DNA from 4 places in the Carnobacterium sp. AT7 genome. Region 3 is predicted to be linked to each of the others. Evidence: predicted binding sites of a transcription regulator. Region 3 holds the regulator's gene; each other region holds the start of a gene.
The links. Region 3 encodes NrdR, which represses ribonucleotide reductase genes. Its sites were predicted from a motif close to ACACNATATATNGTGT; they were not measured.

Region 1 (2,211 bases), on a different contig from region 3:
GGTGAATCTGGCAGCAACAGTGAAAATACATTGGTCATTTCTGGTGGAACATTGATGGTAAATAGCAGTGGTGACGGGTTAGATTCAAATGGTACAATTGAAATTTCTGGTGGTGTGACGACTGTTAGCGGACCAGAAAATGATGGGAATGGAACAATCGATTCAAATGGAGAAGCTGTTATAACTGGTGGAACGTTAATGGCAGCTGGAAGTTCTGGAATGGCAGTAACTTTTGCAGACAGTTCTAGTCAAGCAAGTGTTTTTTATGGATTTGAAACGACTTATGAAGCAGGTAGCAAAATAGAATTAAACGATGCAGACGGTACAGTTCTCTTATCCTGGACAGCAGATAAAAGTTTTTCTTCTGTCCAATTCAGTTCAGCTGATTTGGCAATAGATGAAACATACACTTTATCTATTAAGGATGAAACGTTTGAAGTTCCAATTGAATCAGTATCAACGACAGTGGGAACAACGCCTGGGAAAATGGGAGGCGGTATGCAGCAACCTGGTGGCAAGAACATGCAACCAGATGGTGACATGCAAAAACCCAGTGAAGGAGATACAGGCAGTATACCAATCATACCTTAAACTAGTTAGTTAAGAAGCAAAATAAAATAGACAAGTCGGTAGGGAAATTCCTAAGGCTTGTCTATTTTTTTGTCTATAGGGTGTTTTGAATGCGCAACCACAATATATGGTGTTTCTTTTTTTTTGCTTAGCACATATGGTGTAAATTCAGGTTGATATAATTTTAATATCATAGTATTATAGCTAAGGAGCTAATCGATGGTTAAGCAATAAATAGTTACATAAAAGCTGCAATAAAAAATTAAGCAATACGTTTTCTAGAAACTACTAAGATAACAACTAGTAATGACATGGAAAAAGAGTAGCTGAATTACGCTACTCTTTTTCCATGCAATGAGGAGAGGGGCAGATGGCAATTTTAGTAATTGGTGGAATGATTGGAGCAGGAAAAACAAGTGTAGCTGAACTGTTAGGAAAATCTTTAAACAGTGAGGTATTCTATGAGAATGTAGATGACAATGAAATATTGCCTTTATTTTACACAGCAAGTGAAGAGGAACAGCATTTAAAACGATACCCGTTTTTATTGCAATTAGATTTTTTAAGTAGTCGTTTTAAAAGTATTAAAGAAGCTTTACACAACAAGAATAATGTGTTGGATCGCTCAATTTATGAAGATTGGTATTTTGCCAAAGTAAATACAGAGTTAGGACGTATCTCAGCTTCAGAGTTTAGTATTTATGAAAAATTATTAAACAACATGATGGAAGAATTACAAGAACTACCAAAAAAAGCACCTGATCTAATGGTTTATTTACAAGGGTCCTTCGAAACGATACTTTATCGAATCGGCTTGCGAGGAAGAGACTTTGAACAAGATCAAGGGTTAATGGACTATTACAAAGCTCTTTGGCAAGGTTATGATAACTGGGTCACTGATCACTATAAAGCATCTGATGTTTTAGTGATTAATATTGATAGAATTGACGTGGTCAATAATAGTGAAGATGCAGACTTTGTGGTGAAATTAGTAAAAGAAAAGTTAGCTGAAATGGAGAGTAGAATTAATGAATAAAGTAGTAACTGTTTTAGGTATTATAGTCATATTAGGAATATTATTTTTATTATCAGACAATAAAAAAGCAATCAATAAACGAACGGTTGGAGTTGCACTAGCCGCTCAGTTAGTGTTGGCGTTATTCTTAATTAAAGTTCCTGTAGGCAGCTGGATCATTGAACAACTTGCTGCAGGAGTAACAAAACTATTCAGTTTTGCGAATGAAGGACTAGCCTTTGTATTTGGCGATTTATTTGGAAAAGGCTATTTCTTTATTGATGTATTAGGTGTCATTATCTTTCTATCCGCTTTGACAGGGATTCTTGGCTACTTAGGTATAGTCGGTTGGGTCGTTAAAATCATTGGTGGAGCAGTTGGGAAATTATTAGGCACTGAAAAAGCAGAATCTTTTGTTGCTGTAGCGAATATGTTGTTGGGGCAGACAGAAGCACCTTTCTTAGTAGCCAAATATTTGCCTGATATGACAAAATCAGAATTAATGACAGTCTTAGTTGCAGGAATGGGATCTATGTCGGCTTCTATCTTAGTTGGATATAATTTATTAGGTATTCCAATGAAATGGTTATTGATTACAACGGCTTTAGTACCGTTTGGATCATTGC
Region 2 (2,211 bases), on a different contig from region 3:
ATAAGAAACAACAGACAATCTACCAAGATGTAAGCAAATTAGCAGGTATTGAAATAGTAGAAGCTTAGGTTAATGAGGTGAGAAAATGGGGAATCTTGACCAGAACGTAATGTATGGTTCTTTTGACTATGATGTAGGGACACTTTATCTAGCGGCAACCGAGAAGGGGCTTTGTTTTGTAGGCTCTCTAAATGAGTCACTAAGAGAACTTGAAGATGGAGTGGGAAAATTATTTCCAAAAGCAGTTTTAGTAGAAAATAAAGCCGGATTACAGCTTTATCATCAACAATTTTTAGATTATTTTAACAGTTCTAGGACTACTTTTACGCTGCCTATAGATGTTAATGGGACGCTATTTCAACAAAAGGTATGGAAAGCTTTAAACGCTATTCCTTATGGACAAACCAAATCGTATGGCGAAATTGCAGTAGAAATCGGACAGCCTGGTTCTTTTCGGGCAGTAGGAACTGCAATTGGCAAAAATCCTTTATTAATTGTTGTACCTTGCCACCGGGTCATTCATAAAAATGGGAAGTTAGCCGGTTATCGAGGAAAGTTAGCTATGAAAGAAACATTATTACAATTAGAAAAAACCCACAGGAAGTGTGCTAAGAAAAAAGTGAACTAAACTAAATACAAATAGATCATGCTTGAATCGAAGCATGATCTATTCGTATTTAGTTGAATAATAATAAAAGTGATGGACGAAATGTCAGATTGTGTTTATACTATATATAGCTATATAATTTATTTAGCGACTATATATAGTGCTTTAAAGGAATAGATAGGGTGGCGATAGGAAATGAAAATAAACCATGATAGTTTTTGTGAAAGTTCAAACAATCTTAAAATAAAAGTAATGAAAAGAGATGGACGAGAAGTTGAGTTTAAAGAAGAAAAAATCTTTGAAGCTTTATTAAAAGCCCAACGTTCATTAATAAAAGAAACAGATGAAAAAAGTATTCAGGAACTTAAAGAGATTGTCGAAGTAATAAAAAAGGAAATAGCCCAACGATTTGTCAGCAATATTAAAATTTATGAGATTCAAAGTATCGTAGAACATGTTCTAATAGATGCGCATAAACATGAATTAGCAGAAGCCTACTTAGTTTATAGAACCCGCCGCGATTTGGAAAGAAGTCAAGCAACAGATATAAACTATGCTATCCATGGTCTTTTACGTAAAGAACAGACTGTAGTAAATGAAAATGCGAATAAGGATAGCAACGTATTCAATACTCAAAGAGATTTAACTGCCGGAGTAGTTGCAAAATCGATTGGACTTAAAATGCTACCAAAGCATGTTGCTAATGCGCACCAAAAAGGAGATATCCATTATCATGACCTAGACTACCAACCGTATGCTCCAATGACAAATTGTTGTTTGATTGATTTTAAAAGCATGTTTAAAGAAGGTTTTAAAATAGGGAATGCAGAGGTAGAAAGTCCACGATCTATTCAAACAGCGGCTGCTCAAATGGCACAAATTATTGCTAATGTAGCTTCTAGTCAGTATGGAGGATGCAGCGCAGATCGAATTGATGAAGTATTAGCTCCTTATAGTCGTTTGAATTATCAAAAACATTTGCAGACTGCTAGCGAATGGGTCACAGGAGAAGAAAAACAAAAACAATATGCACGTGAAAAAACAAAGAAAGATATTTATGATGCTATGCAGAGCTTAGAATATGAAATCAATACTCTTTATTCCTCCCAAGGACAAACGCCTTTTACCACGTTAGGATTTGGATTAGGAATGGATTGGTTTGAACAAGAAATTCAACGTTCTATACTATTAGTTCGCATCAATGGATTGGGAAAAGAAAAGAGAACAGCCATTTTTCCAAAACTTGTTTTCACTCTTAAACGAGGGGTTAATTTGGATCCTGAAGATCAAAATTATGATATAAAAAAATTAGCCCTTACTTGTTCAACCAAAAGAATGTATCCTGATGTTTTAATGTACGATAAAGTTATTGAGTTAACGGGCAGTTTTAAAGCACCAATGGGGTGTCGTTCTTTTTTACAAGGATGGAAAGATGAACATGGACAAGAAGTGAACTCTGGAAGAATGAATTTAGGTGTGGTCACACTTAATTTGCCTCGTGTGGCAATTGAATCTAAAGGAAATCAAACCATGTTTTGGGAGCTATTTGAAGAACGATTAAAGGTTTGTCACGATGCTTTAGTTTATCGTGTTCAAAGGACAAA
Region 3 (2,211 bases):
AATATTCTGTTGGTTTTTATTATGATAATCATCATAAGCTAACTTTTTTAATTTTTTTTCATCAATTTGTCCTGTTTCAATATCAGAAGCATTCAACACAAATTGTTGCATGGCTAATTCATCTAGTCCATATAACGTATGCAATACAAGGATAGCTTCTTCAACCTCTTTAGTAATTGAAGAACGATTAATGTACTGTTGGTTCAAACCTGTATAAAAAAACTTCAAATCAAATGTTTTGGAATCGATTTTTGGTTTTGAAGAACTCGTTTTGCCAATATATGAAACCGGTTCTTTCAAGAGATCTTTTTCTCTTTTCAATAATTCAGCATCAAATTGAAAAACATCTAAAAACGACTTTGTGACTTCTTGAAATTTTTTCTTATCGATGCTTTCTATCACAAATCGATTTCTCAATTTTCTGAATTTTCGTTCTCCAACTTTTTCTAATAATAATAAGCTCAATAAATCATCTTTAAAAAAGACATCACTTGCTTGGGGAGCTTGCAATTCATAGATTGTTAATTTGGTCGAACCTGTTTGGATATAAGTTTTAAGCAATCCAATTGCTTCTAACTTAATTCTGGCTTGATACAACTCAGGAATACCGATATTCAGCAAGGCCAGCAGTTCCGAATGTAAGATCCCTTCACTCCAATAGGCCTCTTCTTCAATCTCAGTCCACAATGTCATATATAAGCTGTAAGCTGCAGTCCCAATTAGGGGTTGATACAAAAAAGTGAGAATTTTTTGATCGATATCAGAAAGTAAAGCTTGTTGTTTTACAATAAAACCATCTTTAGGACTTAAATTTTTCCAAGGATACCCCAAAATGACTCACACCTTTCTGTTTCAACTAATTTTTTTCAGCTTTTTTTCTTTCAAATTCTTGTAGTTCTGTCAAAAAGACACTCATATCTTTAAATTGGCGATAGACACTAGCAAAACGGATATAAGCAACTTCATCGATATCAGCTAATTTCTCCATAATGTATTCCCCAATGATCGCTGAGGCTATTTCATTTTCGCCCAATCCTCTGATTTGATTTTCTACGTCTCCGACAATTTTCTCAACTTGTTCCATTGCTACAGGCCTTTTTTCACAAGACCGTATTAGCCCTCTTAAAATTTTCTCGCGATTGAATTCTTCTCTGGTACCATTTTTTTTAATGACTAATAGTGGCGTTTTTTCTACTCGCTCAAATGTAGTAAAGCGAAAACTACAAGCTTCACATTCTCTTCTTCTACGAATAGCACGTCCATCATCTGCTGGACGACTATCAACAACTTTAGAACCATTATTTTGACAGCGTGGACATTGCATGTTTATCATTCCTATCTTAAGTGTCATAAGTATCTAAACTATTTTTTTACGCAATTATTTACTCTATTATACCATACAACAACCAGAGATAAAACCGCTTAAAATAAGGTGTTTCTCACTTAAGTACAAAAGCGAACAAACCTTAAAGGATTGTTCGCTTTGTCCTACTACTAGACTCTAATTAACGTTTAGTTTGTTTATCCATTCAAGGACTTGTTTTTTTGTATTCGTGAGCGTTCCATTATTATCAATAATACTATTTCCAAGAGGGATTTTTTTTGAAATAGACCATTGGGCATTGATTTTTTTCAAAGCTTCTTCTCTTTTTATCCCATCTCTCTCCATTAATCGCTCTAGCTGAACTTCCTCTGATGTAGCTACCACCATAATTTGATCAACCTCTTTTTCATAACCCGATTCAAATAATAGCGGAATATCCAATACAAGGATCGCAGGATTTTGCTTTAAATAGTCGTTCTTTTTAGATACTACCCATTGATGTATGTGTTCAGACAAAATACCGTTCAGTAGCTCTCTTTTTTTCTCATTATTAAATACAATTTCTCCCAGCGCAGCACGATTCAATGTGCCATCATCTAGAATAACTTGCTTTCCAAACGTTTCTTTTATTTGATTTAATCCATCCGTTCCTGGCTGTACTACTTCTCTTGCACCAATGTCGGCATCTACTACCGGATAACCCAGTTCTTTAAATAGCTTACTTACCGTTGACTTACCGGTTGAAATACTCCCTGTTAATCCTAAAACTATGGTCATTTCCTTCCTCCTTTTACTGAACAGACGTTAACAATTGACAATGAGGACAGAAATGGGTTCCTCTTTGTGCAACCTTTATTTTTTCTATTGGTGTGCCACAGCGAATACAG
Region 4 (2,211 bases), on a different contig from region 3:
CACAAATAGTAATCAGTTTCCATAATTCACGAGCTTTTATTGTCCGATAAGTATGGACAGCATGTCCTGAAGCTTCCCATTCACGGACATCTCCAACTTCCGACCAATGAGCATTGTATTCCTCCATATCTTCTGGACTGTATGATTCAACGGCAGGAAAACGAAGCTCATAGTCCGTATCATTTTCAACAGCTTCCATGAAATCTGTTGTCAAACAAACCGAAATATTTGCTCCAGATAAGAAATCTGGATTATGAACACTGTAAGTACCGCCTGTTTTTAATTTGTCAGCTGTTTCTTTCATCATTGTCGCATCAAATCCACCATAACCTGGTACATTCTTATAATTTAAAATACTTTGATACATAGCTATTTCACGTTCGGTAAAAGGAGTGAAGGTTAGTTTTTCATTAGCTAATTTTTTAACTTGGTCGTCTGCTGTATTTTCAATTAAATAACGTAAAATACGAGGATTTTGCATTTTTGAAATAATAAACTCAAGAATATCTGGATGCCAATCTGCTAACATGATCATTTGAGCTCCACGACGGCTGCCGCCTTGTTCTACCAAGTGAGTTAACTTCGCAATATCGTCTAACCAAGAGACCGCTCCTGATGATTTTCCATTTACACCGCGAGCTAATGTATGACGCGGACGAAGAGTAGAGCCATTCGTTCCCACACCACCACCACGACTCATGATTTCCATCACTTGTTTGCGATGATCTGAAATACCTTCACGAGAGTCTGGTACAAATGGCATAACATAACAATTGAAATAGGTAACGTCAGTTTCTGAACCTGCACCATACAAAACACGTCCTGCAGGAATAAAATTCAAGTTTTTTAATTCCTCATAAAAAGTAGCATAAGCAGCTGCTCTTTTTTCAGGAGTCGATTCTGTGGCAGCTAAGCCAGTCGCGTTTCTTTTGGCGATTTGTTCGTAAAAAATTTCAAGCGGCTTTTCGATTACATCTAAACTACAAGTGATGATGCCAGTTTTTTGCTCGTACTCGTCTTCAATGGCTCCACGGAATTCTTCATCAATTAAAACGGAAGCTGTGTGTTGAGAATGGTTGATGTGTGTAACAAAACCCGTTCCTCTAGTAGGGTATTTTGGATCAGCTTTAACGGTTAAAACAACTAAATCTCCTACAGACAGAGTAGACTTGGACAAATCTTTAAATGAATACCGGTCTAGCATGACTAAGCGAGAAACGCCTTTATAAGTTAAGTTCATATCTTCAGTTATCGGATGAACTTGAGGAAAAGCGGGAATAGTTTCATTTAAATTTTTAATGGTTTGTTTCATTTTTGTAGAGCTATTGGCAATCATGAACACCACTCCTTAATAAAGTATGTATTTTTGTAAATAAATAGTAGAAAATATGTAATCACCTATATCTAGTTAACAATAATTCATTTTACACTACATATAGTGATATTGCACGATTAAAAATTCGTTTTTTTTAAAATAAAATGAAAAAAGAAGCGAAAACAACTCGCTTCAATCTTTTTTAGAAAATATTTTTTTATTATTGTTCATTTAAAAAATCTAGTGCATATCTGACATGTAATTCAGTGGCTATCGCTAACCCACGTTCATCAATATCAAAATTTTCATGATGATGCCCATACCAAGTTTCCGGGTTAGCAGGATCTTTCGTTCCTACGCGAGCATAAACGCCTTGCGCAACAGCTAAAAAGTCGGCAAAATCATCTGCTCCTAAACTTTTTGGATTATCTTGAATAATATTCTCATTTCCTACGATGTCAGCTCCTACACGAGCCGCGCGACTTGCAGCTAGTTGGTTATTGATAAGGGGAGCAGCAGCATCGTAATTTTCAAATTCAACTGTCGTACGATGAGCTGTAGCGACATCTCGTGCCACGCGTTCAACAGCTGCTAAAACAAATTGACGTGTTTCGTGACTAAACGTACGTACGGTTCCTTCAATCGAAGCTTCATTGGCAATAATATTGTAACGAGTTCCTGCGTTTAGAACGCCAACAGCAACCACAACATTATCTAAAGGACTCACTTCACGAGCAACAATGCTTTGTAATTCGACTGTAATAGCTGCAGCAGTTAAAAGAGCATCTCTTCCTAAATCGGGTCTAGCCGCATGACCGCTTTCACCTTTTACTTTGATTTTGAAAATATCACAAGAAGCATTTGTTGGACCAGCTGTAGCAACGATTTTTCCGGTT

Region 1: CAT7_RS03440 (deoxynucleoside kinase) is a predicted target of NrdR. The motif match lies at 689-704, and genes of this name have one in related genera.
Region 2: nrdD (anaerobic ribonucleoside-triphosphate reductase) is a predicted target of NrdR. The motif match lies at 756-771, and genes of this name have one in related genera.
Region 4: CAT7_RS02760 (vitamin B12-dependent ribonucleotide reductase) is a predicted target of NrdR. The motif match lies at 1,427-1,442, and genes of this name have one in related genera.

The regions. Positions count from the first base shown of each region.
Region 1 is NZ_ABHH01000005.1:103,713-105,923, reverse strand. Features, by position in the region: gene CAT7_RS03445 (carbohydrate-binding domain-containing protein) at 1-591, shown strand, start outside; gene CAT7_RS03440 (deoxynucleoside kinase) at 941-1,606, shown strand; gene CAT7_RS03435 (NupC/NupG family nucleoside CNT transporter) at 1,599-2,211, shown strand, end outside.
Region 2 is NZ_ABHH01000004.1:137,443-139,653, reverse strand. Features, by position in the region: gene CAT7_RS02940 (tocopherol cyclase family protein) at 1-68, shown strand, start outside; gene CAT7_RS02935 (methylated-DNA--[protein]-cysteine S-methyltransferase) at 86-628, shown strand; gene nrdD (anaerobic ribonucleoside-triphosphate reductase) at 803-2,211, shown strand, end outside.
Region 3 is NZ_ABHH01000014.1:4,756-6,966, forward strand. Features, by position in the region: gene CAT7_RS06700 (replication initiation and membrane attachment family protein) at 1-831, opposite strand, end outside; gene nrdR (transcriptional regulator NrdR) at 857-1,324, opposite strand; gene coaE (dephospho-CoA kinase) at 1,502-2,101, opposite strand; gene mutM (DNA-formamidopyrimidine glycosylase) at 2,115-2,211, opposite strand, start outside.
Region 4 is NZ_ABHH01000004.1:101,690-103,900, reverse strand. Features, by position in the region: gene CAT7_RS02760 (vitamin B12-dependent ribonucleotide reductase) at 1-1,336, opposite strand, end outside; gene CAT7_RS02755 (amidohydrolase) at 1,536-2,211, opposite strand, start outside.